4 regions of the Streptomyces sp. NPDC051286 genome follow, and region 2 is predicted to be linked to each of the others. Evidence: riboswitches for the same ligand, from Rfam matches in the RefSeq annotation. Region 2 holds a riboswitch; each other region holds the start of a gene.
The links. Region 2 has a riboswitch for cyclic di-AMP ahead of ACIBB8_RS11760 (NlpC/P60 family protein). Riboswitches for the same ligand answer to the same signal wherever they lie in the genome.
Positions count from the first base shown of each region.

Region 1 (6,944 bases), on a different contig from region 2:
CGCCGCCGTCGCACCGCGCTCGTCGTCTCCGCCGCCATGCTCGTCGCGGCGCCGCTTCTCTCCGCCTGCGGCAACCAGGCCCACCCAGGTGCCGCAGCCGTGGTCGGCGGAGACCGCATCGAGGTGTCCACCGTGCAGGCCCAGGTGGCGGACGTACGCACCGCGCAGAACGAGTCCGACCAGTCCGTCCAGCTCATCAACAAGTCCGGGCAGCTCAGCCGGGCCAAGCTGCACGGGATGATCTTCGACCGGATCCTGGACAAGGCCGCCGCGGACGCGGGAGTCACGGTCAGCCGCAAGGAGGTCCAGGAGATGCGGCAGTCGGCGGTCTACCAGTCCGGGGGAGAGGCACAGCTGCGGGCGATGATGCTGCAGCAGAGCTGGGTCGCCCCGAGCCAGATCGATGCCGTCCTGCGCGAGCAGGTCCAGCTGTCGAAGCTCGCCCAGGCGCTCGGTGCCGACCTGCAGCAGCCCACCGGGCAGAAGGCCGTCGGCGATGCGCTCAGCGCGGCGTCTAAGTCGCTGCACATCGACGTCAACCCGCGCTTCGGCACCTGGGACAACAAGCAGACCCAGCTCGCCAACTACAAGGCCCCGTGGATCACCCAGGTCACCAAGCCGGCCCAGCAGGAAGCCCCAGCTGGCGCCTAGGGTCTTCCGTTCGGATCATGCCGGACCCCGCGAGCCCGGCATGATCCGAACGAGAGGCGTCCGGCCGGTCGGGCCGGTCGCCCACCCCCTGGTTCCCCTCCCGGCACAACACTGCCGGTCACGGCACGAGTAGGTTGGTGGGGTGAACGCTGAAGACCCCGGTCGTATCGTCCTGCTCACCGCCAGCCACCGGGTCGCGCCCGGACTGCTGTCCTGGCCCGCGTGGCAGACGCTGCACGCCGCCGACCGGGTGCTCTGCGCCGAGTCAGACCACCCCCAGCTGCCGTACCTGCGCGAGGCGGGTGTCACCGTCGAGCACACCGCGCCCACTGCGCAGGAACTCGTCGACGCCTGCGCGGGCGGCCGGACCGTCGTGGTCGTGACCGGGGGTGAGGGCAACCAGCCGCTGACGGACGGGCTGGCCCGGCTGGCCGGCTCGGGCCGGGTGCAGATGCCGAGCCTGGAGCTGCTGCCCGGTTCGTACGATCTGCCCGGCGCCCGCCTTCTCGACCTCGTCCAGGTCATGGACCGGATCAGGGCCGAGTGCCCGTGGACCTCGCAGAAGACCCATGAGGGGCTTGCCAAGTACGCCATCGAGGAGGCGTACGAACTCGTCGAGGCGATCGAGGACGGCGACCGCGACGAACTGCGCGAGGAACTCGGGGACGTCCTTCTCCAGGTCGTCTTCCACGCCCGGATCGCGGAGGAGGACACGGACGAGCCGTTCTCCGTCGACGATGTCGCCGCGACCCTCGTCGAGAAGCTGATCCACCGCCATCCGCATGTCTTCGGTGACGAGACCGCCGAGACCCCGGAGGACGTCCACGCGCACTGGCTGCGTACCAAGGCCATCGAGAAGCAGCGCGACTCGGTCACGGACGGCGTCCCGCTCGGGCAGCCCGGACTGGCGCTGGCCGCGAAGCTGGCGAGCCGGGTCCGTGCCGCTGGACTCGATGTGCCGCTCCCGACGGGCGACAGCATCGGTTACGAACTCCTCGCCCTGGCCGTACGCGCGGAACAGGACGGCACGGACCCCGAGGCCGCCCTGCGCGCTGCGGGCCGCGTCTACCGGGACGCGATCCTCGCCGCGGAGGCCAACGGATAACGTCAGGGGGTGAACGACAGCCCCGCCGACGCCCCCGAACTCTTCACCTGGGAGTTCGCCACCGACCCGTACCCGGCCTACGCCTGGCTGCGCGAGCACAGCCCCGTGCACCGCACCGCGCTGCCCAGCGGGGTCGAGGCATGGCTCGTGACGCGGTACGAGGACGCCCGGCAGGCCCTCGCCGACGCCCGGCTCTCCAAGAACCCCGCGCACCACGACGAGCCGGCGCACGCCAAGGGGAAGACCGGCATCCCGGGCGAGCGCAAGGCGGAGCTGATGACGCATCTGCTGAACATCGACCCGCCCGACCACACCAGGTTGCGCCGGCTGGTCTCGAAGGCGTTCACGCCGCGCCGGGTCGCCGAGTTCGCCCCCCGCGTGCAGGAGCTGACGGACCGCCTCATCGACAACTTCATCGAGGAGGGATCCGCGGACCTCATCCACGACTTCGCGTTCCCGCTCCCCATCTATGCGATCTGCGACCTGCTCGGCGTCCCGCGCGAGGACCAGGACGACTTCCGGGACTGGGCGGGGATGATGATCCGCCACGGCGGCGGTCCGCGTGGCGGGGTGGCCCGGTCCGTGAAGAAGATGCGCGGCTATCTCGCGGAGCTCATCCACCGGAAGCGGGAGAACCCGGGGGAGGACCTGATCTCGGGGCTGATCCGGGCCAGTGACCACGGCGAGCACCTCACCGAGAACGAGGCCGCCGCCATGGCCTTCATCCTCCTCTTCGCGGGATTCGAGACGACGGTCAACCTCATCGGCAACGGGGTGTACGCCCTGCTGCGCAATCCGGAGCAGCGGGAGCGGCTGCAGCGCTCGCTCGACGCCGGGGAGACAGGGCTGCTGGAAACCGGCATCGAGGAACTGCTGCGGTACGACGGTCCGGTGGAGCTGGCGACCTGGCGGTTCGCCACCGAGCCGCTGACCCTCGGCGGGCAGCGGATCGCTGCGGGTGACCCTGTACTGGTGGTGCTCGCCGCCGCCGACCGGGACCCGGAGCGGTTTGCGAACCCGGACACCCTTGACCTCGCGCGGCGTGACAATCAGCACCTCGGATACGGGCACGGCATCCATTACTGCCTGGGAGCACCGCTTGCCCGACTGGAGGGACAGGCTGCCCTGGCCACGCTGTTGAGGCGCCTCCCGGACCTGCGGCTTGCGGTGGAACCTACCGATGTGCGGTGGCGTGGCGGACTCATCATGCGCGGACTGCGCACGCTTCCGGTGGAGTTCGGTCCCGGCCGGCGTTCCGATGAGGGTGACACTCTGTCAACCCTGTGACTTTCACGTGATCTGTGCTGCATCGACTTGTGACAAGCGTTCGAGTGCCGCTACGTTCACCGTTCGACTCACCAGTCACTTGTCAGTCACACGGAAGGCAATCCCATGGGCTCCGCGAACGGCAGGCACCGTCGCCCTCGCCAGGCACCCGCGATCGTCGTCGCCGCAGGCGTGACCGGTTCGGCCATCGCTATTCCCCTGCTCGGCGCGGCCGGTGCGCATGCCGCCGACGCCACGACCTGGGACCGGGTCGCGGAGTGCGAGAGCGGCGGCATGTGGAGCGCCGACCTCGGCAACGGTTTCTACGGCGGTCTTCAGTTCTCGCAGGATGCCTGGAAGTCGTACGGGGGTGAGGCATACGCTCCGCGCGCCGACCTCGCCAGCCGCTCGCAGCAGATAGCGGTCGCCGAGAAGGTCCTGGAGGACCAGGGGCCGAAGGCGTGGCCCAGCTGTGCGGCCATCTCCGAGCTCACGGAGGACGGGGTGCTGCCGGGGGTCGACCCGGGAGTCGTGCCGTCGGCCGAACAGGGGAAGAGCGGGAAGGCGTCCAAGGGGCCCTCCGCCAAGGCGTCGGCCAAGGCTTCCGACAAGGCTTCCGACAAGGCGTCCGCCACGCCTTCGGGCAAGGCGTCGCATAAGCCGTCGGCAGAGCCGTCAGCCACATCATCGTCCAAGAAGTCTGATTCGTCCAACTCGCCCCGAAAGTCCGGCTCGTCCGGCAACGAGGCGGGCGGCAAGCACCGCGGCGCACCGGCCTCCGAGGTGAGCCAGGACACGGGCAGGGGCGGCGGCCGGGACTCGGGCCGGCATGCTTCCCGCGGTAACAGTGAGGGGCGCGACACGCGCGCGGCGACGGCCGACCGCGATTACACCGTCCGGCCGGGCGACAACCTCTGGGCGATTGCTGACGCACAGAAGGTTCCCGGTGGATGGCCCGCTCTCTATGACGCGAACAAGGGTGCGGTTGGCGGCGACCCGGACCTCATCCTGCCTGGCCAGAGCCTCGATCTCGGCATGAAGTCGAAGTGAGAGCAGTCTGATAAACGGCTAAAAGCACCCCAAAAACCGGGGTAGTTCAGGGACCTATGTCCGCTTATGCGTAAGTGAGACATGGGTCTCTTTGCGTCAATTGGCGTGTCGCGTCTGTCGGGTCTGTCCGCGTCACCCCTCACCTGCGAAAACGCCGCGCAGTCGGATGCGGGTAAGGGCTGATTGTCCGTTATGACCATCTTTGAATGTCGAGGTTGCATACGTTTACGGTCGGAACCGCTCGCACCGCGGGCCCCGTCGACCGTCACGCCGAATCCTGCCGTCGGTCGAAGGGAACAGACGCGTAAAGCGCCGTAGGCAGGAGCGGGGGACCCAGGTAAGCCGCCGGGCCCGATGACCGAAAGGCCGTCAGGACCGGCTCGGGGTGAAGCCGCGTGCTAGGACACGCGACCGGGCAACTCACTTGGCCCGAACCCGACAGCTCACCTCGTAGGCGTCGGTGAGGAGAAGTTCCATGCTGCTGAACAGCAAGGGCAAGCACCGCCGCCCGTCCAAGGCCGTCCGCGTCGCCACGCTCGCCGGTGTCACCGGTGCCGCCATCGCCGCTCCCCTGATGGGTGCGACCAGCGCCTCCGCCGCCTCCGTCGCCACGTGGGACGCCGTCGCCCAGTGCGAGTCCGGTGGCAACTGGTCCATCAACACCGGCAACGGCTACTACGGCGGCCTGCAGTTCTCGCAGTCCAGCTGGGCCGCCGCCGGTGGTACGCAGTACGCCCCGCGTGCCGACCTCGCCACCAAGGCTCAGCAGATCGCCACCGCCGAGAAGCTCCTCGCCATGCAGGGCCCGGGCGCCTGGGGCTGTGCCCGCGCCGGTGGCCTCACCAACGACGGTGTCGACCCGGGTGTCGACACCGGCTCCACCGCGCAGCAGAGCGCCCCGGCGCAGGAGTCGAAGCAGGCCGTGTCGAAGCAGGCCGCGCCGAAGCCGGCCGAGCGCACCGAGGCTCCCGCCGCCTCCCGCGCGGACCGCGGCACCGCCCCCAAGAAGACCGTCACCACGCCGACCGGTGAGAAGGTCGCCAAGGGTGACGGCGAGTACACGGTGAAGTCCGGCGACTCGCTCAGCGAGATCGCCGCGCAGCACCAGGTGAAGGGCGGCTGGCAGCAGCTCTTCAAGCTGAACAAGGACATCGTCGAGGACGCCGACCTGATCTACCCGGGTCAGCAGCTCCACCTGACGAAGTAGGACGGGCTCCCCGTAGATACGGGCTCTCTCCTCCCCGAGCCCCCCGACCTGGCGCGGATTCCCCCGTACGCGCCGGGTCGGGGTTTTTGGTACTCACTGTTCAACTGTTGTCGTTACCGTCCAGTAGAAATCTGGACCTTTGCCCTGCTACGAGTGCCCTTGGGTCCTTTTTCGTCCCAGGGGGCGGGCGGTCGGCGGACCGAGGCGGCCCAGCCGGTTAGGCTCTTGTCGCAAGGCCAAAGCGACCCTGCACAACCAGCGTCATATCCCAGAAGGAGATGCCTCGTGCCGTCCATCGACGTCGTCGTAGCCCGGGAAATCCTCGACTCCCGCGGAAACCCCACGGTCGAGGTCGAGGTTGGCCTCGACGACGGCAGCACGGGCCGTGCTGCCGTGCCGTCCGGCGCCTCCACCGGTGCGTTCGAGGCCATTGAGCTTCGCGACGGTGACCCCAACCGCTACCAGGGCAAGGGCGTCGAGAAGGCCGTCCTCGCCGTGATCGAGCAGATCGGCCCGGAGCTCGTCGGCTACGACGCCACCGAGCAGCGGCTGATCGACCAGGCCATGTTCGACCTGGACGCCACCGAGAACAAGGGCTCGCTCGGCGCCAACGCCATCCTCGGTGTCTCGCTGGCCGTTGCGCACGCCGCGTCCGAGGCCTCGGACCTGCCGCTGTTCCGCTACCTCGGTGGCCCGAACGCGCACCTGCTGCCCGTCCCGATGATGAACATCCTCAACGGCGGGTCGCACGCCGACTCCAACGTGGACATCCAGGAGTTCATGATCGCGCCGATCGGCGCGGAGTCCTTCTCCGAGGCCCTGCGCTGGGGCGCCGAGGTCTACCACACGCTGAAGAAGGTTCTGAAGACCAAGGGCCTGTCGACCGGTCTCGGCGACGAGGGCGGCTTCGCGCCGAACCTGGAGTCGAACCGCGCCGCCCTGGACCTCATCCTCGAGGCCATCAAGGAAGCCGGTTACGCCCCGGGCAAGGACATCGCGCTCGCGCTCGACGTCGCCGCCTCGGAGTTCTACAAGGACGGCAAGTACGAGTTCGAAGGCAAGTCCCGCTCGGCCGCCGAGATGACCGAGTACTACGAGGAGCTCGTCTCCGCGTACCCGCTGGTCTCCATCGAGGACCCGCTGTACGAGGACGACTGGGCCGGCTGGAACGTCATCACCCAGAAGCTCGGCGCCAAGGTGCAGATCGTCGGCGACGACCTGTTCGTCACCAACCCGGAGCGCCTGGCCCGCGGCATCGAGGAGGGCTCCGCCAACGCCCTGCTCGTCAAGGTCAACCAGATCGGTTCGCTGACCGAGACCCTGGACGCCGTCGAGCTGGCCCAGCGCAACGGCTTCAAGTGCATGATGTCCCACCGCTCCGGCGAGACCGAGGACGTCACCATCGCCGACCTCGCCGTCGCGGTGAACTGCGGCCAGATCAAGACCGGCGCCCCGGCCCGCTCGGACCGCGTCGCCAAGTACAACCAGCTGCTGCGCATCGAGGAGATCCTCGACGACGCGGCGGTGTACGCGGGCCGCTCCGCGTTCCCGCGGTTTCGCTCTGCGAACTGATCAGCACAGCGCTCTGCGAACGGATCAGCACGGTAAGTGCTGATCGCAGGCCCGGTGCCGGGCAAAGGCCATGGCCTCCGTCCGTCCCCCCAC
Region 1 is NZ_JBITER010000015.1:137,306-144,249, forward strand. It holds gene ACIBB8_RS17755 (SurA N-terminal domain-containing protein) at 1-651, shown strand, start outside; gene ACIBB8_RS17760 (nucleoside triphosphate pyrophosphohydrolase) at 794-1,756, shown strand; gene ACIBB8_RS17765 (cytochrome P450) at 1,766-3,043, shown strand; gene ACIBB8_RS17770 (transglycosylase family protein) at 3,149-4,072, shown strand; cyclic di-AMP (ydaO/yuaA leader) riboswitch at 4,373-4,544, shown strand; gene ACIBB8_RS17775 (transglycosylase family protein) at 4,548-5,279, shown strand; gene eno (phosphopyruvate hydratase) at 5,565-6,851, shown strand.
Region 1: it holds a riboswitch for cyclic di-AMP, as region 2 does, so the genes downstream of both, ACIBB8_RS17775 (transglycosylase family protein) here and ACIBB8_RS11760 (NlpC/P60 family protein) in region 2, are expected to answer to the same signal.

Region 2 (6,944 bases):
AGCCGCCCGCGTCAGGTAGAGCCGCTCACGGGCACGGGTGATCCCGACGTAGGCGAGGCGCCGCTCCTCCTCCAGCTCCTTGACCTGTCCCAGGGCGCGCATGTGCGGGAAGACGCCGTCCTCCATGCCGGTCAGGAAGACCACCGGGAATTCGAGCCCCTTGGCCGTGTGCAGCGTCATCAGCGTGATGACGCCGGAGCCGTCCTCGTCCTCGTCGGGGATCTGGTCGGAGTCGGCGACGAGCGCGACCTTCTCCAGGAACTCGGCGAGTGTGCCCGTACCTTCTTCCCCGGCGGACTCCCCCCGCTCCTGCTCGAATTCGAGCGCGACGGCGGCGAGTTCCTGAAGGTTCTCGATGCGGGTCTCGTCCTGCGGGTCAGTGGACGCCTGGAGCTCGGCGAGATAGCCGGTCCGTTCCAGCACCGCCTCCAGCACCACGGCGGGGCCTGCGCCGGACTCGACGATCGTGCGCAGTTCCTCCATCAGCGTGTTGAACCGCTTGACGGCGTTGGCCGAGCGGGCCGCCATGCCGTATGCCTCGTCGACGCGGCGCAGTGCCTGCGGGAACGTGATCTTCTCACGCAACGACAGGGCGTCGATCATCGCCTCGGCGCGGTCGCCGATACCGCGCTTGGGCACGTTGAGGATGCGGCGCAGCGGAACGGTGTCCTCGGGGTTGGCGAGGACCCGGAGGTAGGCCAGGATGTCCCGGACCTCCTTGCGCTCGTAGAAGCGCACACCGCCGACGACCTTGTAGGGCAGGCCGACGCGGATGAAGATCTCTTCGAAGACGCGGGACTGCGCGTTCGTCCGGTAGAAGATCGCGACGTCGCCGGCCTTCGCGTCGCCCTCGTCGGTCAGCCGGTCGATCTCATCGGCGACGAACTGCGCCTCGTCGTGCTCGGTGTCCGCGACGTAGCCGGTGATCCGGGCGCCCTCGCCCGCCTTCGTCCAGAGGTTCTTGGGGCGGCGGCTCTCGTTGCGCTCGATGACCGCGTTGGCGGCGGAGAGGATCGTCTGCGTGGAGCGGTAGTTCTGCTCCAGCAGGATCGTCGTCGCGTTCGGGTAGTCCTCCTCGAACTGGAGGATGTTGCGGATCGTCGCGCCACGGAAGGCGTAGATCGACTGGTCGGCGTCACCCACGACGCAGAGCTCGGCGGGGGCGTCGGCTTCTCCGGCCGGGCCGACCAGTTCGCGTACGAGCGTGTACTGGGCGTGGTTGGTGTCCTGGTACTCGTCGACGAGGACGTGCCGGAAGCGGCGGCGGTAGTGCTCGGCGACGTCGGGGAACGCCTGGAGCAGATGGACCGTCGTCATGATGATGTCGTCGAAGTCCAGTGCGTTGGCCTCGCGCAGCCGGGACTGGTACATCGCGTACGCCTGGGCGAGCGTCTTCTCGAAGCCGTCCGCCGCCTGGCCGGCGAAGGTCTCCTCGTCGATCAGCTCGTTCTTCAGGTTCGAGACCTTGGCCGTGAACGACTTCGGCGGGAAGCGCTTCGGGTCGAGGTCCAGATCGCGGCAGACCAGGGCCATCAGCCGCTTGGAGTCGGCCGCGTCGTAGATCGAGAACGACGAGGTGAAGCCGAGCCGCTTCGACTCGCGGCGCAGGATCCGGACGCACGCGCTGTGGAACGTCATGACCCACATGGCGTTGGCGCGCGGTCCGACGAGCTGCTCGACGCGCTCCTTCATCTCGCCCGCGGCCTTGTTGGTGAAGGTGATCGCCAGGATCTGGCCGGGGTGCACGCCGCGCTCGGCCAGCAGGTGGGCGATGCGGTGGGTGAGCACCCGGGTCTTGCCGGAGCCCGCACCGGCGACGATGAGCAGCGGCGATCCGGCGTGCACGACCGCGGCGCACTGCTCGGTGTTCAGCCCGTCGAGCAGGGCGGCGGAGTCGATGGCGGGGCGGTGGGCGCCGTCCCGGTAGTACGCGTCCCGAGGCGGCGGGGGCGCGTCGAACACACCCGCGAAGAGGTCCTCCGGCACCGCTTCGGGTGCGGAGTCCTCGGGGGGCGGCGGGGGTTCTTCCTCCGGGTGCTGGAGGCCGGCCAGGAAGCTGTCGTCAAAGAGGCTGCTCATCGCCTCACGAGTCTAGGGCGACACACCGACACTCTGCGGCCGCATGGAGAAGCCCGACCGGAAGGCGCCTACGCATGGAGAGCAGCCACCCACGCCCCGTAAGGAAAACGAGGCCCGGACTACGTCCTCCGGCCCCTCTTCGCCAGGGTCACGAAAACGTATCGGACATATCGAACATCAACCTTCACAGCGGCAACACGGTTGGCTAGCGTGCTCCGTCGGGCGGCCCGTACCCCCTTGAGGCGAACCACGCCGAGCGGGCTCCCACGCCGAATCCGAGCTGCCCACAGGGAAGTTCGGAGCCGGGGACCCACAGGACAAACCGGGGTGAATCGGTCCAAATCCCCACTCGGACCGTAGGGCAGCCTTCCGTTCCGCCCGAACCCGACAGCTAACCCGGTAGGCGGTCCACGGAAGGAGACGCCGGTTTTGGCATCGCATCGCAAACCGCGCAGCCGGGCACGCACCACCACCCCCGCCGTCGGGCTCACGACGGCCGCACTGGCAGGGGTGACCCTGCTGTCGACCCAGAGCGCCATGGCCGCTCCGGGCGCACCCAAGCCCAGTATCGAGGACGTGCAGAAGAAGGTCGACGACCTCTACCGGCAGGCGGGCACCGCGACCCAGCAGTACAACAGGGCGAAGGAGGCCTCCGCCACGCAGCGCGGCAAGGTGGACGCCCTGCTGGAGGACGTGGCCGAGCGCGCCGACAAGCTGAACGAGGCGCGCAGGACCCTCGGCAACTACGCGGCCGCGCAGTACCGCACCGGCTCCATCGCCCCGACCGCCACCTTCTTCCTGGCCGACGACCCGCAGTCGTACTTCGACCAGAACCAGCTGATGAACCGGATGACCGCCCAGCAGCAGAAGGCGGTCACGGACTTCCGTACGCAGCAGGCAGCGGCAGCGAAGAAGCGCACCGAGGCGGTGCAGAGCCTGGAGACGCTCACCGAGTCCCAGGCCACGCTCCGGACTAGCAAACAATCCGTCCAGAAGAAGCTGGGCGAGGCGCGCGCGATGCTGTCGAAGCTGACGGCCGAGGAGAAGGCGCGGCTGGCGGCGCTGGAGCGCGAGAAGGAGGCGGAGGCCAAGCGCAAGGCGGAGGAACTCGCCCGCCGGCAGGCCGCCGCCAAGGCCGAGGCGGACCGCAAGGCCGAGGCGGCGGCGAAGGAGGCCGGCTCCACCGGCGGCACGGGCACGGGGACGGGGACGGGCACGGGGACGGGGACGGGCGCGGGAACCGGGACCGGCTCGGACACCAGCGCCACCTCGAAGGCCGAGAAGGTTCTCGCCTTCGCCCGCGCCCAGATCGGCAAGCCGTACGTCTGGGGAGCCACGGGCCCCTCCTCCTACGACTGCTCGGGGCTGACCCAGGCCGCCTGGAAGGCGGCGGGCGTCGACATCCCCCGCACCACCTGGGACCAGGTGGAGGTCGGCACCCGGATAGCCACCGCCAACCTGCAGCCGGGTGACCTCGTCTTCTTCTACGACGACATCAGCCATGTCGGTATCTACAAAGGCGACGGCATGATGATCCACGCCCCGAAGCCGGGGGCGAACGTCCGCGAGGAGTCGATCTACTACATGCCGATCTACGGCAGCGTGCGCCCGGCGTAGCGGCGGGCCCTCATGCGAGAGTGAGCCCCTGCCGGATCCGGCAGGGGCTCACTCTCGCATGAGGGTGGTCCGGCTCAGGTCCAGAGCATCGCGATGAAGATGTTGGCGACCGTCAGTCCGCCGACCGCCGCGAACACGCCCTTCTCGGCCTTCTCCTCGTCCCGCTTGATGTAGACCAGCGCGAGGATCACCACCAGGACCGCCAGCTTCACGCCGATCTTGATGTTGTTGACCGAATGGCCGTCGGCCTGGTTGAGCCCGACCAGCGCGACGCCGGTGACCAGCATGGTCAGCGCGCCGTGCAGCATCGCCGGGACGAAGCGTGCCGTGCCCGCGCCCATCGCCTTCATCTGGGTCAGGAAGCCGCCCAGGAGGGCGGCGATGCCGATGATGTGCAGCGCGACGAAGACATTGATGAGTACGTCCATGAGGCAGCAGCCTAGCCGGGGCCATATCACCCCTCTTCGGCGAGGTGGGGGCTCCTTGATATTTCGCTTGCATCTGCACCAATTGCCTGACTCTGATGTAATTTTCCAGTCACTCAACGACAACGCATCGCCAAGTTCGGGCAATAACCGTCATTACGACTCTTCCCCGCGCCCCGGGCTTAGCGTCCCTGTCCAGGTGGCCGGCTTCACCACCGCTCCGCACCCGGACGGCAGCCCGGTCACCCCGCCGAGAAATCCGGCGGCGGGCCGCTCCCCCTGTTGGCGTCCCGCCGCCGGACCTCAGCGGCCCGCCGGTAGGCCCCGACGGGCAGTCGACGCAAGGAGCCCCGCCCCCGTGGCAGCGCATCGGAAACCCAGGCAGCGCCCGCACCCCGGCTCCGCCGGCCGCACCGCAGCCAGCCTCGCCTTCGCCGCGGCGGCGACCGCCGCCGCCCTGCCGGGCTCCGCGCACGCCGAACCACAGCCCACCCCCGCCCGGATCAAGGCCGCGGTGGACCGGCTGTACCACGACGCCGAGGTCGCCACCGAGCAGTACAACGGCGCGAAGGAGAAGGCGACCACCGCCGCCAAGTCCCTGAACGCGCTGCGCGACGAGGCCGCCCGCAGGACCGAACGCCTCAACGCCTCCCGCAACGCACTCGGTTCGCTCGCCGCCGCGGAGTACCGCACCGGCGGCCTCGACCCCGCCGTGCAGCTGGCGCTGTCCTCGGACCCCGACCAGTATCTGCAACGGGCCTCGTACGTGGACCGGGCCGTCGACCGCCAGGCGGCCGAGGTCTCCCACGTGCAACGGCAGGTCACCGAGATCGCCCAGCTGCGCGCGGAGGCGGAGGACGAGCTGGCGGCCCTCACGGCCCGCCGGGCCGACCTGAAGAAGTACCGGACGACGGTCAGGGCCAGACTGGCCGACGCCCAGAAGCTCCTCGACACCCTCTCCCCCGCGGAGCGTGCCGAGTTCGAACGCGCGGACACCGCCCGAGGCGCCGCCCGCGCGGATCGCAGCGCCCTGCGCTTAGGCACCGCCCAGGCCCCCAACGCCCGCGCCGCGGAGGCCATCGCGTTCGCCTACGGGGCGCTCGGCAAGCCGTACGTCTGGGGCGCGACCGGACCGTCCTCGTTCGACTGCTCCGGGCTGACCCAAGCCGCCTGGCGCTCCGCCGGCGTATCGCTCCCCCGCACCACATACACCCAGATCAACGCCGGCCAGAACATCCCCCGCTCCGAACTCGCCCCCGGCGACCTGGTGTTCTTCTACTCCGGGATCAGCCATGTCGGTCTCTACATCGGCGACGGACAGATGATCCACGCGCCCCACCCCGGAGCGCCGGTCCGCATCGCGCCGATCGACGGCATGCCCTTCGCGGGAGCGACCCGGGTCGCATAGGCTCCCTTGCTGCACAGTTCGCGGTCCTGAGTCCTTCAGTCCCACCGGACCGGTCGAAGGGGAACCCCGTATGCCATTGGACACCGACGTCCAGACCTACGCCCAGACACTCGCCCTCCGCTCCCCCGGCCGCCTCCGGGTCGGCCCGTTCACCGTCCGCCACAAACCGAACTGGTCGCTGAAGTACGCCAATTACGCGATCCCGGACCGGGACGCCGAACCGACCGCGACCGACGTGCAGGAGCTGATCGCCGCATTTCGCGAACGGGACCGGATGCCGCGCCTGGAGTATCTGCCTGGCTGGGCACCCGCGGTCGAACCCGCCCTTCTCGCCGCCGGGTTCACCGTCGAGGACCGTCCGCCGATCCTGGCGTGCACACCCGGCGACCTCCTGCCGCCGAAGCCCGTCGACACCCTCGTGCTGGCCGAACCGGCCACCGACGCCGAGTTCGACGCCGCCGCCCGCGTACAGCACCACGGATACGGCGGGACCGGGGAGCCCGAGGGCGGCCAAGCCGATTGGCTGCGCGACGCGGTGGCAGGCGGCGGAGTGGCGGCGCTCGCCACCCTCGACGGCACCCCGGCGGGCGCGGGCGGCTGCTCGGTCCCGGTCGACGGCCTCACCGAACTGACCGGGCTCGCCGTCGCCGACGCCTTCCGCCGCCGCGGCATCGGCGCCGCACTCTCCGCCCATCTGACTGCGGCCGCGTTCGCGCGGGGCTGCCGGATGGTGTGGCTGGAGCCGGCCGACGCCGCTGTGGAACGGATCTACGCGGGCATCGGCTACCGAAGGGTCGGCGAGAAACTCAACATCTCCGTCGACCCCGAACGGGAGAACAGCTGACTCAGAGCCTGTCGGGTGACCTTCGATCGTGCCAGGGTGTGGCCGCCCGATCAGAGGTCACCCGACAGGCTCTCAGACCAGCCGTCGGGCCGTCGCCCACCGCGTCAGCTCGTGACGGTTCGACAGCTGGAGCTTCCGCAGCACCGCCGAGACATGCGACTCGACCGTCTTCACCGAGATGAACAGCTGCTTGGCGATCTCCTTGTACGCATAGCCGCGCGCGATCAGCCGCAGCACCTCGCGCTCGCGCTGCGTCAGCCGGTCCAGGTCCTCGTCGACCGGCGGTGCGTCCGTCGAGGCGAACGCGTCGAGGACGAAGCCGGCCAGCCGGGGCGAGAACACCGCGTCGCCTTCCTGCACCCGGAAGACCGAATCGACCAGGTCGGTGCCGGTGATCGTCTTGGTGACGTAGCCGCGGGCGCCACCGCGGATGACACCGATGACATCCTCGGCGGCGTCGGAAACGGACAGCGCAAGGAACCGCACCGGGTTCTCGACCGCGCCCATCAGCGGGGCGCAGCGGCGCAGCACCTCGACGCCGCCGCCGCCCGGCAAGTGCACGTCGAGGAGG
Region 2 is NZ_JBITER010000009.1:53,011-59,954, forward strand. It holds gene pcrA (DNA helicase PcrA) at 1-2,079, opposite strand, end outside; cyclic di-AMP (ydaO/yuaA leader) riboswitch at 2,337-2,501, shown strand; gene ACIBB8_RS11760 (NlpC/P60 family protein) at 2,509-3,696, shown strand; gene ACIBB8_RS11765 (hypothetical protein) at 3,771-4,124, opposite strand; gene ACIBB8_RS11770 (NlpC/P60 family protein) at 4,480-5,529, shown strand; gene ACIBB8_RS11775 (GNAT family N-acetyltransferase) at 5,600-6,373, shown strand; gene ACIBB8_RS11780 (LuxR C-terminal-related transcriptional regulator) at 6,446-6,944, opposite strand, start outside.

Region 3 (6,944 bases), on a different contig from region 2:
CGCGGAGCACGGCATTCCGCACGCGGTGACCGGCAAGCTGATCGTCGCGACCGGGCGGTCAGAGCTTCCCCGGCTGCACGCCCTGGTGCAGCGCGGCCGGCAGCACGGGCTGCCGGTGCGGGAGCTGGGGCCCGCGGGGATCGCGGAGTACGAGCCGCAGGTGCGCGGGCTCGCGGCGATCCGGGTCGGGACGACCGGTGTGTGCGACTTCAAGGCGGTTGCCGAGCGGTTCGCGGCCGAGGTGCGCGGCGCGGGCGGGCTGATCAGGTTCGGGGCGGAGGTCACGGCGATCGACCGCCGCCCGTGGGGTGTGGCGGTGCGGACGGCGGACGGCCGCGTCGTACGGGCCCGGGTCCTGGTCAACTGCGCGGGGCTGCACTGCGACCGGGTGGCCCGGCTCGCGGGCGACGAGCCGGGCATGCGGATCGTGCCCTTCCGTGGGGAGTACTACGAGCTGGCCAGGCCGGAGCTGGTGCGCGGGCTGGTCTACCCGGTGCCGGACCCGGCATTCCCGTTCCTCGGGGTGCACCTGACCCGGGGCCATGACGGCAGCGTCCACGTCGGGCCGAACGCGGTGCCCGCGCTGGCCCGCGAGGGATACGGCTGGCCGGTCGTACGCCCGCGTGAGCTCGCGGACACGCTGGCCTGGCCGGGCTCCTGGCAGATCGCACGCAGACACTGGCGGTACGGGGCGGGCGAGGTGCACCGTTCGCTGTCGAGGAACGCCTTCACCGCGGCCGTCCGGCGGCTGCTGCCCGAGGTCACGGAGGACGACCTGCGCCCCGCCCCGTCCGGTGTCCGGGCCCAGGCGGTATTGCGCGACGGCACGCTGGTGGACGACTTCCTGATCCGCGAGGCCCCCCACACCGTGCACGTGCTGAACGCCCCGTCGCCCGCCGCGACGGCCTCGCTGCCCATCGGGCGGGAGGTGGCACGCAGGGCGCTGCTCCGGGCACAGGGAACGGGGTGGAAGCCGCCCGCCGTAGAATCGGGGCACTGTGTCTGAGTCCTTGAACCCCGCCCCCGAGTACGACGAGGCCCACGATCTGCGCGCCGCAGCCTTCGAGCGGCAGCGCAGGCTGCGTCAGGAACCGCGCTTCCCCGGCGGACCCGCCGCCGACCCGGCCGGGTCGCACCACGAGCGCCGGATCCGCAGCTTCCAGCCGCGCCGCAGCCGTGTCACGCCCGGCCAGGAGGACGCGCTGCAGCGGCTCTGGCCGAAGTGGGGCCTGGACATCGACGGGCAGTCGGTCCTCGACCTGCCCGAGCTGTTCGACGGGCTTCCGGTCGTGCTGGAGATCGGCTTCGGGATGGGCGAGGCCACCGCGCAGATGGCGGCCGACGACCCGGGCACCGGCATACTCGCCGTCGATGTGCACACCCCCGGCCAGGGCAACCTGCTCGGTCTCGCGGACCGGAACGGACTGTCCAACATCCGGGTGGCCAACGGTGACGCGATCATCCTGCTGCGCGAGATGCTGCCGCCGGCCGCACTCGACGGGCTGCGGGTGTACTTCCCCGACCCGTGGCCCAAGAAGCGCCACCACAAGCGGCGGCTGATCCAGCCGGAGTTCCTCGACCTGGCGGCGCAGCGGCTGAAGCCGGGCGCCGTGCTCCACTGCGCCACCGACTGGGAGCCGTACGCCGAGCAGATGCTCGAGGTGCTCACCGCGCACCCCCTGTTCGAGAACACGGCGGCGGACGGCGGCTACGCACCGCGGCCCGCGTTCCGTCCGCTGACCCGGTTCGAGGGGCAGGGCCTGGACAAGGGCCATGTCGTGCACGACCTGCTCTTCGCCCGCAGCTGACCTTTCCACCGCGACTGGGTCCTCGCCCGTGGCTTAGAGTGCCCGGCAGTGGGCTTCGCGGCGTCGCGGGGCCGGCGCACGCACCTCGCGGCGTTGTCGTCAATCACCAACGCTCCGCGTTGGCTCAATCCTCCGCCTTGCGAGGCACGCACCCCAGCCCCGCTCCTTCACCCGCGCTGCCTACTGCCGGGCACTCTTAGCTGCAGATTTCCTGACGGGGCGGTGCACGCACCGCACTGCCCCATGGTCAGCTGTCAGTTCCCCTCGTTAGGGTCATGGGGTGTCCGACGGGTCTGTCCAGCAGCAACAGCCGCAGCCGGCCGTCCCGCTCCTCGAGGAGCAGCGGGTCGGCGAGATCCTGGCGGCCGTGCCGGAGCGGGGCCAGTGGCGCTACCGTCCGCGCCGTGTCGGCATGATCTGGCGGAGCAAGACGTTCCGTATCGCTGCTGTCTTCACGGTGCTCGCGCTGTGCGGACTGGTGATCCTGGCCCTGGTCCGCGCCCAGACCGGCACCGAAGGGTTCCTGGTCGGGCTGGGTCTGGCCGTGCTGCCCGTCCCGCTCCTGATGACGGCGTTCCGCTGGCTGGACCGGGTCGAACCCGAACCCTGGCGGAATCTGCTGTTCGCCTTCGCCTGGGGTGCATGCGCCGCCGCCCTGGTCGCGATCATCGCCAATTCGTTCGCGACCCGCTGGATCGCGACGGCCACCGCGGACCCGGCGGGCGCGGACACTCTCGGGGCCACGGTCATAGCGCCGGTGGTCGAGGAGAGCGCGAAGGCGGCGGCCGTCCTGCTGATCTTCCTGTTCCGGCGACGGGACTTCGGCGGTGTCGTCGCCGGCGTCGTCGTCGCCGGCTTCACCGCGACGGGCTTCGCCTTCACCGAGAACATCCTCTACCTGGGCAACGCGTTCGGCGAGGACCAGCAGATCGGCAACTCGGGCCTGGCGTCGGTGACGGCCGCGACCTTCTTCGTACGAGGGGTGATGACGCCGTTCGCGCATCCCCTCTTCACCGTGCTGACCGGCCTGGGCTTCGGCTTCGCGGCGCTCAGCGCACGCCGCCACCGCATCCGCCGCATCGCGCTGCCGCTGCTCGGACTGATCCTCGCCATGAGCATGCACGCCCTGTGGAACGGTTCGGGGACGTTCGGCCCGTACGGCTTCTATGTCGTGTACGGAGTGTTCATGGTCCCGGTCTTCGGACTGGTCACCTGGCTGGCGGTCTGGTCGCGCCAGCGGGAGCTGCGCACCCTGGCGACCGAACTGCCCGCGTACGCGGCCGCCGGCTGGCTGACCCCGGCCGAGCCGCTCGCGCTCTCCTCGATGCGGGCCCGCGGCCTGGCCCGGGACCTGGCGCGCCAGCAGCACGCGCAAGCGGAGTACGGAGCCCCGGGTTACGGATACGCCTCTGCCTACGGCCCCGCCCACGGCACTCACAGCCGGATCGCGGCTCAGGTACGGAGCCACGCCAAGGCGGAGGCCAAGGCGCGCGGCAAGGCGGCGGCGCGGGCGGTCACCGAGTACGAGTCGTTCGCCACGTCCCTGGCGTTCCTGCGCCGCCGGGCCGGCCGCGGGGCGGCGGAACCGGACTTCACCGCACGTGAACTGGAACTGCTGCACCATCTCTGGCAGCGCCGGGACGTGGCCGCCCCCGCCCTGGCGTACGCGGCGCAGGCAACGGGCCGTCTGCGCCCGCACTACATGGCCCCGGCGCCGGTTCCGCAGCAGTACCAGCCGTACGGCGGCCACAACCCGTACCTGTCGCCCTGAGGACGGCGAACGACTGCGTCTCCTCGGCGGTCCAGCCGAAGACGTTGCCGCCGAGGGCGAGCGGGAAGACCTGAAGGCCGGAAGAGCCCAGTCTGCGGAGAGCGGCCATAAGCGGATCAGCAGATTCCGGCGGTGCTGCTATTCCATGCATGGCGCACGCGAAAGCCGTGGCCAAACGAACCGGCAGCCCTGACGTCGGGGGGTGAGCGTCAGGACTGCCGGGGATCGGTGGCGGGCCGGTGGGACCGGCCCGCGTTCATCGCGTCAGACCGTGAGGCCCTTGTCGCGCAGCCAGGTCATCGGGTCGATGCCCGTGCCGCCCGGGGTGTGGACCTCCAGGTGGAGGTGGGGACCCGTCACATTTCCGGTGGCACCGACGCGGCCGATGGTGTCACCGGTGGTGACCTTCTGGCCGGCGCTGACGTCGATCGACGATTGGTGACAGAACCACAGCTCCGTACCGTCCTCGAGCTCCAGGACCGTGCGGTAGCCGTAGGAGCCGGACCAGCCCGCCGACTTGATGGTGCCGGTGTGGACGGCCTTGATCGGGGTGCCGGTCGGCGCCGCGAAGTCGAGACCGGTGTGGTAGCCGGAGGACCACATCGAACCGGCTACGCCGAAGGTCGAGGTGATCGTGTACGAGGAAGTGGGAATGGCATAGGCGGCGGCCAGTTTGGCGAGCCGCTCGGCCTCGGCCTTCGCCTTCGCCTCTTCCTCCGCCTTCTTCTTCGCGGCCTCGGCCTTGGCCTCGGCGACGTCCTGCTTCTGCTTCGCCTCGGCTGCCGCCTTCTCCGCGGCGGCCTTCTCCTCGGCCGCCTTGGCCTCCGCGTCGGCGGCGCTCTGCTGCTGCTCTGCCTGCTGGAGGATGCGGGCGCGGAGCGCCTCGCCGGCGTCGGTGGCGCCCTGCTCGGCCTCGGCGGTGGTGATGCCCGCGCTGGTCAGCGGTGCGGCGGCGGTCTGGGCCTGGTCGGTGGCGGACTCCTCGGAGAACAGCGCGCCCACGCCGGGGAGGGAGTTGGCGTCGGGGAGCTTTTCCGCGAGGGAATCGGGAAGAGAGATGGAGACCGGCGGCTTGCTCTGCGCGGTGGCCATGCCGCCCGCGCCGACGGCCGCGATGACGCCGACGCCGAGAACCGTGGAGCTACGGGCGAGCCCGTTGCGCTGCTTGGCGACGCGGTGCCTGCCGCGTACGGGGCGGACGGACTCCTCGGTGGGGTTCCATTCCTCCCAGGCCCGGTCGGTCTCTCCGAGGCCTTCGGTCCCGAACTCGGCGGTGAGCCCGGTGCCGGACTCGGTGCCCGTCGCGGCTGCGTACTCAGTGGTGAAGTCGGAGCCGAACCGGGAAGGGGCTTCGGGGGCAGGCTTGTTGGACGCCACGGAGGCGCACTCCTTTCCTTCCTTCTCGCCTACCGGGTTAGCTGACGGGTTCGGAGCAGGAAGGTCTCCTACGGATTCCTCTGCCTCTCACGAGACACAGGTGTCCGATTCACCCCATGGAGGTGGTTCCCCGGTTCCCTTGCGGAATTCGGCGCTCGCGCACGGTGCCGCCACTGACGACGGCTGGGACGACCGCGCTGCGTTATCGAACGTTAATAGACGCACAGGCCTGATTCCAAGCTGTTCCTACTGATCGTCCACGATCTTGGCCTGGACTTTACTGGACACAACCGGTCGGAATCGGGCGAGTTGACCCGGCCTCAGTCACTACTGTCTTTCTGACGTTGCGTCAAACGTTATGCAGAGCGGCACTCCTCGATTACGCACGGTTGCATCGCCCTCGTGCGCTCACCGCAGCCGCGCCTCATTCCTGCCCGCGCCTCACGATCTTCACGGTCCTGCGCCGCTCCGGCTGCCCCTCCGCGGGCCGTACGACCGCGACCAGCGCCATGTCGTCGGTGGACTTGCCGCCCGTGTGCAGCCGTACGTCATCGGTCAGCGCGGACAGCAGCTCTTCGGGCCCGGGGAAGATCCGCCCACGCAGCCGGGCCGCCGGGTCGTAGAACACCCCATGCTTGTCACGCGCCTCGGAGAGACCGTCGGTGTAGACGAGCAGCGTCGTCCCGGCGGCCAGACCCCAGGCGTCGGCCAGGTCCGGCCACACCCCCAGCCCCATGCCGAGCGGCAGCGCGGGCACGCTCGGCACCAGCACCTCCACCCTTCCGTCGGGGTGGAGCAGCAGCGGCTCGGGGTGGCCGCGGTTGACGATCCGTACCTCGGCACCACCGTGCGGGATCTCGGCGAGCACGGCGGTGACGAACCCCTCGACCGGATCGATCCCGCCGCGTCGCTCCCCCTCCCGCGCCAGCGCCCGCTCCAGCCGATGCGCCACCTCCTCCAGCGAAGCCTCGTGCTCGGCGACCTCCCGGAACGCACCAATGATCACCGCCACCGCCTCGACCGCGTCGAGCCCCTTGCCCCGCACGTCCCCGACCACCAGCCGCACGCCGTGCGGGGTGTCCACCACGGCGAACAGGTCGCCGCCGACGAACTCGTCCGCCTGTGCCGCCTCGTACCGCGCGGCGACCCGCAGCCCGCCGATCCAGTCGTTCGGCTCCGGCAGCACGGCCCGCATGGCGGTCTCCGCGATGACCCGCGCCGAAGCCAGCTGCTCATTGCCGCGCTCTACGACTCCGTTGATGAAGAGGGCAAGGATCGAGGCGGTGAGCACGGTGATGACCTCGAGGGACGGCACGACCTGCAGCACCGTGCCACTCTCGATCCGCAGGATGAGGATCGAGAGCAGCGAGGCGACGCCGATACGGACGGTGCTGGCCCGTGAGAAGAACGGTGCGGCGGCCAGCGGGGCCGCCACGAACAGCGGCACGGCGGTGAACGGCGGCGGGGTGAGGATGTCGAACACGAGCCCGGCGACGATCAACAACGACGGCAGTGCGCGGACGACCCGCCGGGAAGGGCTGCCGCCCCCGCCCCGCACCCCGCGCAGCTTCTCCGCCATCCCCACCTGTGCTCTCCTGCCCGGTACGCGCAGCGGCTCCTGCGGTCTCCTGCCCGATACGCCCCACGGTCTCCTGCCCAGTACGGGCCTGGCTGCGGACGGTGCCGCACTCCACTGTCCAGGCTTGCCGGAGCCCCGTCGCGCGGCGACTCCGCATCGGCCGAAGGGGGGACGGAAAACACGAATCAGGCCCGGCACGCGCTTTGCGTGCCGGGCCTGATTCTTCAGTAGCGGGGACAGGATTTGAACCTGCGACCTCTGGGTTATGAGCCCAGCGAGCTACCGAGCTGCTCCACCCCGCGTCGGTGAACACAACTCTACGCCATCCGGGACGGACGGTTGACCATGTGCTGATCCGCCCGCACCCGTCCGCTCCCAACCACTGCCCCGAGGAACCGAACCGGCCGGT
Region 3 is NZ_JBITER010000026.1:81,554-88,497, reverse strand. It holds gene lhgO (L-2-hydroxyglutarate oxidase) at 1-1,006, shown strand, start outside; gene trmB (tRNA (guanosine(46)-N7)-methyltransferase TrmB) at 999-1,808, shown strand; gene ACIBB8_RS24830 (PrsW family intramembrane metalloprotease) at 2,089-3,579, shown strand; partial or broken gene ACIBB8_RS24825 (aldo/keto reductase) at 3,571-3,688, opposite strand; gene ACIBB8_RS24820 (M23 family metallopeptidase) at 3,844-4,956, opposite strand; cyclic di-AMP (ydaO/yuaA leader) riboswitch at 4,968-5,120, opposite strand; gene ACIBB8_RS24815 (PP2C family protein-serine/threonine phosphatase) at 5,381-6,535, opposite strand; tRNA gene ACIBB8_RS24810 (tRNA-Met) at 6,764-6,837, opposite strand.
Region 3: it holds a riboswitch for cyclic di-AMP, as region 2 does, so the genes downstream of both, ACIBB8_RS24820 (M23 family metallopeptidase) here and ACIBB8_RS11760 (NlpC/P60 family protein) in region 2, are expected to answer to the same signal.

Region 4 (6,944 bases), on a different contig from region 2:
GACGCCCTATCCACGGAACCAGGTACTCACGCGCCCAGTGGATGTCGTCGCGCCGGACCTCCAGCGTGCCGCGCTGTGCCTGCGGGGGCCACTCCTGGTCGGGGTCAGCCGGTACATCGAAACCAAGGACCTGGGCGGCGCGCAGCGCGACCCGGGTGTGCCCCTCGGGCGACAGGTGGAGCCGGTCGTCGTCCCAGGCTCGCCGGTCCTGCACGGACTTCAGCGACCACAGGTCGAGGACCGGGCAGTCGTAGCGATCAGCGATGGAGCGCACATGGGCGGTGTACGTGGCGATCTTGCCGCGCAGATGGCGCAGGACGGGAACGCCGCGGGTGTCGAAGCCGGTCGTCACCAGGACGGTGCCGACCGAGTCGGTGAGCTCGGCGACCGCGCGCTCGAAGCGTTCGGCCACGTCGTCGGGGTCGGTGCCGGGCCGGATGATGTCGTTGCCGCCCGCGCAGAAGCTCACCAGATCGGGTGCGAGCTCCTTGGCGCGCGGTACCTGCTCCTCGACGATCTGGTCGAGGAGGCGTCCGCGTACGGCGAGATTGGCGTACCGGAAGTTTCCGTGCGCGGAGCCCTCGGGGCTCGTCGCCGCGTCGGGGTCCGGGAGCTGGTCCGCGAGAAGTACCGCGAAACGGTCCGCCCAGCCGACGAAGGTTCCGTCCGGGCCGGGGTCTCCGACTCCCTCGGTGAAGCTGTCGCCAATCGCTGCGTACGACCCGATGGCGCCATGCCGGTTGATGACGCCACGTTGATTGTTTCTCGAATCGTCTGCCACAAGCGCATATCCTGCACCGCCGAATGTGACCTACGCGACCGTAATAAGGGGTTGACGGGTGGTGAGATAGGCCACCGGTCAGGTTTTGGTAAACGGGGAATAAGCGAAGGGGCGGCGCGCCGCTGCGCACCGCCCCTTCACCGAGCTGACCGGATCAGCCGTGGATCAGACGTAGATCCCGTGCGAGGCCAGGTAGGCGATCGGGTCGATGTCCGACCCGTACGCCGGGCCGGTGCGGATCTCGAAGTGCAGGTGCGGGCCGGTGGCGTTGCCGGTGGCACCGGAGAGGCCGACCTGCTGGCCTGCGGTCACGGTCTGGCCCGCCGAGACGGAGAGCGAGGACATGTGGCCGTACTGCGAGTAGTGGCCGTCGGCGTGCTTGATGACGACCTGGTTGCCGTACGCGCCACCCCAGCCGGCGGTGACGACGGTGCCGGAGGTGATCGCCTTCACGCTGGTGCCGGTGGGGACCGGGAAGTCGATGCCCGTGTGGCTGCCGCTGGACCAGTTGGAGCCGGAGGCACGGTAGGCGGTGGTGTGGTTGCCCGGGACCGGGTGGACGTAGCCGGAGCTGTTGCTCTGGCCGGCCGAGGCGGAGGCCGTGGTGGTCTTGACGGAGCCCGAAGTCTTGGACTGCGACGCGGACTTGTCGGCCGAGGAGGTCGACGGAGCCGGAGCGGACTGCGTGGTGTCCGTCGTCGCGGCGGAGCCGGCCGGCTTGCCGCCGAGCGTCAGCTTCATGCCCGGGAGGATCAGGCTCGGGTTCTCGCCGACGACCGCGCGGTTGTCCTGGTACAGCTTCTGCCAGCCGCCCTCGACCTGCTGCTCGGCGGCGATCTTCGACAGGTTGTCACCGGCGACGACGGAGTACGTCCGGGTCTCGACCTGCTTCTTCACGACCGGCGCGGCCTCGGCGGCGGCGTGCGTGGCTGCCGACTGCGCGGTGGGCGCGGCCTGCTCCGCGGCGTGGGCACCGGTGGCGCCGAGCAGCGGAAGGGCGACGACGGCGCCACCGGCACTGATGGCGGCGACGCCACGGGCGATCGTGCTGGACTTGGGACGGCGATGCTTACCCGATGCGGGCATGAAGAATTTCCTCTCCGGCGCCTACGAGGTGAGCTGTCGGGTTCGGGCTGGAGATGCCCGGTCGCAGTTCGCGACTTCACCCCGAGCCGACCGGATCTCTCCGGGCGGCGGCTTACCTGGTTCCCCCGCTCCTGCCACACGTGAGTGGATGCGAATTCCGGGCGGCGGCAGGATTAGGCGGTCCGTCCGGATTGAGGGTGACCGTAGGCGAGCGAGGAAGGCGGAAACAAGCCGTCGATTACTCAACGGAATCCGCGCCGGGAAATCGGCGCGGAATCCTGGTCACCCTCCGTGGATTACGGATCTTGGATTTCCGCGCGACATCCGGAATACCCATCCGTGGCACCACCACGCACCGTCACGAATATGATCCCGCTCACGAGGAGGGCATCATCTCCCGTAGAAATAGGCCATGTTCCGCTAAAAGACGCAATACGGACATGTCATGAGCGTTCCCCGCGTCGGAGCCTCAGCACCTTCGCGTCCAGGTCCCCCCTCAGGCCGGTGTGCAGACCCTGATGCAGCAGCACGGCGCCGTGGTGGACCGCCCCGGTGTCCAGGTCGGTGTAGGTCGCCGCGGGGTCGAGCCCGCGCAGCCGCAGGGCCGGCGGCCGCTCCCCGTACCGCTGTGCCTCCAGCCACATCAGCACCACGGCCTCGTCGCCGTGCATGTACTGCACGGCGCTGAGTCCACCGCGCGGGGCACGCAGCCGGTACAGCGCGCCGTGCTGCACCGCGGGACGGATCTCCTTGTAGAGATCCACCCAGCTCCGTGCCTCGGCCAGTTCCTCGTCACTCCACTCGGTGAGATCCCCGCCGACCCCGAGCACCCCGGCCATCGCGCTGACGAAGCGGAAGCGCAGCGAACTGACCCTGCTGTTGAGCTGGACATTCGGACTGTCGGTGACCCAGGCGGCCATCACCTGCGCCGGATGGATCTGCCCGAAGCCCTCCTGGATGGCGAGCCGGTCGAGCGGGTCGGTGTTGTCGGAGGTCCACACCTGGTCGGTACGGGCGAGGATCCCCAGATCGATCCGGCCACCGCCGCCCGAGCAGGACTCGAAGGCGACCCCGGGGTGGGCGGCCCGCAGCCGGTCGATCAGCGTGTAGAGCGCGTCCACATGCGCGATCCAGAGCTTCTGCGGATAGTCCTCGCCCGGCCAGCCCGCATCGGTGAAGCAGCGGTTGAAGTCCCATTTCACATAGTCGATCGGGGCGCTGGAGAGCAGCCTGTCGAGCTGCTCCCACAGATGGTTCTGCACATCGGTCCGGGCCAGATTGAGCACCAACTGATGACGGAATTCGGTCCGGGTCCGCCCAGGGAAGTGCTGCACCCACTCGGGGTGCGCGCGATAGAGATCACTGTCGGCGTTCACCATCTCCGGCTCGACCCAGATGCCGAACTGCATGCCGAGTCCGTGCACTTCGTCGGCGAGCGGCTTCAGCCCGCCGGGGAATCGCTCGGGGTTGGGTGTCCAGTCGCCGAGTCCGGCCCGGTCGCTGGTGCGCCGCCCGAACCACGCGTCGTCCACGACGAACAGCTCGACGCCCATCGCCGCGGCGCGCTCGGCGAGGGCGCGCTGCTGGTCCTCCGCGATATCGAAGCCGGTCGCCTCCCAGGAGTTGTAAAGCACCGGCCGCAGGCTCTCGGCGCCCGGGACGACATGGGCCAGTTGCCAGGCGTGCCAGGACCGGCTCGCCCCGCCGAACCCTTCGGCGCTCCACAGTCCGGCGAACACCGGTGTGGTGTACGTCTCCCCCGGTGCGAGCCGCAGCAGCCCGGAGTCGTCGTATCCAGCGCCTCCGGTGATCTGCACGAGCCCGTCGGGGAGCTGCTGCACCGCGATCCGCCACGAGCCGGACCAGCCGAGCGCGCAGCCGTACACCTCGCCGTCCTCCTCGGTGGCGGCGCCGTCCGCATCGAGCGCGACCCAGGGCAGGAACTGGTGTCCGGTGTGGCCGCGCCTGCTGGAGAGGACCTTCTCGCCGTACGTCAGCTCCGACCGTACGAGCTGTGTCTCGGCCGCCCAGCGACCGTGCAGCTGACTCAGCCGCCAGCTGTCCCGGGCGGGCAGCGCCCAGGCCGCCGCGTCGGCGCGCAACAGCTCCAGCGGCGGACCGTCAGGACCGGTGTGGGTGACGGTGGCCCAGCGCTCGATGACATCGGAGTCGTCCCGCATCCGGTAGTGCAGCGTGAGCGCGAGCCGCTGCACTGAGTCGGCGAACGCGATACGGAGTTCGTCTCCGTCCACGACGGCCCCGGCGAACGCCCATTCGGTACCACGGACTTCGGGGGTGCGTACGGAGAGAGCGGGCCGGACGAAGCGGGGCCACCCTCGACCGGGTACTCCTCGCGGCCGTCCAGCCGCGACTCGAAGCCCCGCAAGGGCGGCTCGGGCGCGGCGGCGAGGGCCTCGGCGGCCGCGAGGGAGATCCGCGGCCCCCAGTGCAGATGCAGTAGTTCGCCCCGGCCGGTGAGGTGCAGCGCGTAGCTGCCGCTCGCCCCGGTCAGCAGCCAGGTCCGACCCTGCTCACCCGTCTCGATCACGTCATCCCCGCATTCCCACAGTTCCGCACATCATCGGCCGCCGGCCGACGGCCGGGCAACGCCCGTGCGAGGGGAATTCCATGGGGTGTTCAGCGGGAAACGGCCGAGATGACGGCCAGAGAATTCAATGTCGTATCGTCGCAGGAACTGACCTCGCCGGCGAGCCGCGCCGACGCCAGACACTCCAGGAGACACCGTGACGCAGCAGGTGCCGCAGGTCCCGTCGACGGAACCCGAGCTGGCAGGTGTGCGCAACTTCCGCGATGTGGGCGGACTGCCGACCGTGGACGGCCGCCGGGTGCGGCACGGACGGCTCTTCCGCAGCGGTCACCTCGCGCACGCCACCGACGAGGACGCCGCGTTCCTCGGCGGCCTCGGGCTGCACACGATCTTCGACTTCCGCAATGCGGCGGACCACAGGCTCGAAGGCCCGGACGTGGACCTGCCGGGCGTGCGGAATGTGAACATTCCGCTCTCCGACCCGGCCGACGGCGCCGAGTTCTGGCGGATGGTCCGCGACGGCGACATCGCACAGCTGCGCTCGGTCCTTGCCGACGGCAAGGGAGCGGCGCGGATGACCGCCTCGTACAAGTCGATCATCAGGGACCGTACCGCCGAGCACAGCCGGGTGCTGCACGCCCTGGCCGAGGACAGCGTTCCCGCTCTGATGCACTGCGCGGCCGGCAAGGACCGTGCCGGTCTCTCGATCGCGGTTTCGTTGCTGGCGGTCGGCGTCGAGCGCGAGGCCATCGAGGCCGACTACCTGAAGTCCAACGATCCGCACCGCCGGTACAAGGTCCGGCGCACCGACACCTCGGCGACCGGGATGTCGCCCGAGGTGGTGGAGCTGCTCAGCCCGCTCTTCGACGCCCGCGCCGAGTACCTCGCCGAGGCCTTCAGCACCATCGAGGAGACCTGGGGCAGCACGGACCGCTATCTCGCCGAGGGCCTGAAGCTGACTCCGGAGATCCTGGAGCGGCTGCGCGGACGGCTCCTCGAAGAGGCGTAGCCGGACCGTACACCGGCCGAGGTCAGCCCTTTCCGGCCACCGCGAAGAGCAGGTACAGGAAGGCCGCGAAGATGTGTCCGGCGATGAGATAGGCGAACAGCCTGATCACCACGCCGCGCGGAAACTTCCGCTCCTGCGCGTCGTAGTTCTTCTGGGACCTCGGGGTGAGCGGATCGAAGTGCTCTGAATCGGACATGACAGTCCTTTCTGGTGACCGACCGGGCCGGTCTCAGCGACGGTGGGTACCGCTGCCGAGGCACAGCTCGGCGGCGGGGCTCTGCAACAGGGTGTGGACGAAGAGCAGCTCGGATCCGTCGCGGTCCACGGCGGCGATCCGGTGCGGGGTGAGCGAGTCGAAGTGGGCGCTGTCGCCCGGGTCGAGATCGTGCACGGTGTCGCCGAGGCTCACCCGCAGCCGCCCGGCAAGGACGTACAGCCACTCCTCGCCGGGATGGACCCGCACGAGATCACCCTGGGCGCCGTACGGGACCCGGACGCGCAGGGCCTGCATCGCCCGGCCGGACCCGCCGGCCTGCTGGTACATCCAGCCGTCGGCCTCGGCCCCCTCGAACCGGCCACCGCGGACGATCGCGTCACGTTCGGGGGCGATCTCGCCGAGCAGCTCGGAGACCGTCGTACCGTAGATCCTGGCAAGTCCGAGGAGCATGGGCAGCGACGGCTGCCTCCGGCCCGTTTCGAGCCGAGACAGATGGGCCGGGGACAGCCCGGCGTGCTGGGCGGCGGCCTCCAGGGTCAGACCACGGCGGCGGCGCAGATCGCGCAGGCGTGGCGCGACGCCGGGCAGCTCGTCGGCCACCCCTCCATCGGGAGAGTTCATATACCTATTGGGCCAGCATCCTGCCTCTGAGGCAAATATTTTGCCTCAGAGGCAATTCCGCGTCAGCGGTTGACGACGGTCTGTCTGACCAGCGTTTTTCCGAAGTCCCACATCAGGCCGCCGCCGCTGTGCGCGTCATCCATCACCGCTGTGAACGCGGTCACGAACCGGTCCACCTCCGGCTCCCCGATGACCAGCGGCGGAATCAGCTTGATCACTTCCAGATGGTCGCCGGAGACCTGGGTGAGGATCCGGTGCTTCTGCAGGAGCGGCACGACGACCATCTGCGCGAAGAGACCCTTGCGGGCCGCCTGCAGCATGGTCCATCGGCTGCGCAGCTTCAACGAGCTCGGCCGGCCGAACTCGATGCCGATCATCAGCCCGCGGCCACGGACCTCGTGCAGCAGTTCGTAGCGGCCGGTGAGCGCGGCGAGCCGATCGCGCAGCAGCTCTCCGGTGCGGCGGGCGTTCGCGACGGTCTCCTCGTCCTCCATCACCGCCAGGACCGCGAGCCCGGCCGCCATCGCCTGGGCATTGGAGCCGAAGCTTGCCGAGTGGACCAGAACCCGGTCCATCGACGAATAGACGCGTTTGAAGATCCAGTCCTTCCCGAGCGTCGCCCCGACCGGCACATAGCCGCCGGAGAGCGCCTTGGCGACACAGACCAGGTCGGGTTCGACGC
Region 4 is NZ_JBITER010000052.1:3,161-10,104, reverse strand. It holds gene ACIBB8_RS32065 (SGNH/GDSL hydrolase family protein) at 1-781, opposite strand, end outside; gene ACIBB8_RS32060 (peptidoglycan DD-metalloendopeptidase family protein) at 947-1,867, opposite strand; cyclic di-AMP (ydaO/yuaA leader) riboswitch at 1,871-2,047, opposite strand; partial or broken gene ACIBB8_RS32055 (alpha-galactosidase) at 2,311-4,415, opposite strand; gene ACIBB8_RS32050 (tyrosine-protein phosphatase) at 4,612-5,424, shown strand; gene ACIBB8_RS32045 (DUF6126 family protein) at 5,447-5,620, opposite strand; gene ACIBB8_RS32040 (XRE family transcriptional regulator) at 5,654-6,262, opposite strand; gene ACIBB8_RS32035 (aspartate aminotransferase family protein) at 6,325-6,944, opposite strand, start outside.
Region 4: it holds a riboswitch for cyclic di-AMP, as region 2 does, so the genes downstream of both, ACIBB8_RS32060 (peptidoglycan DD-metalloendopeptidase family protein) here and ACIBB8_RS11760 (NlpC/P60 family protein) in region 2, are expected to answer to the same signal.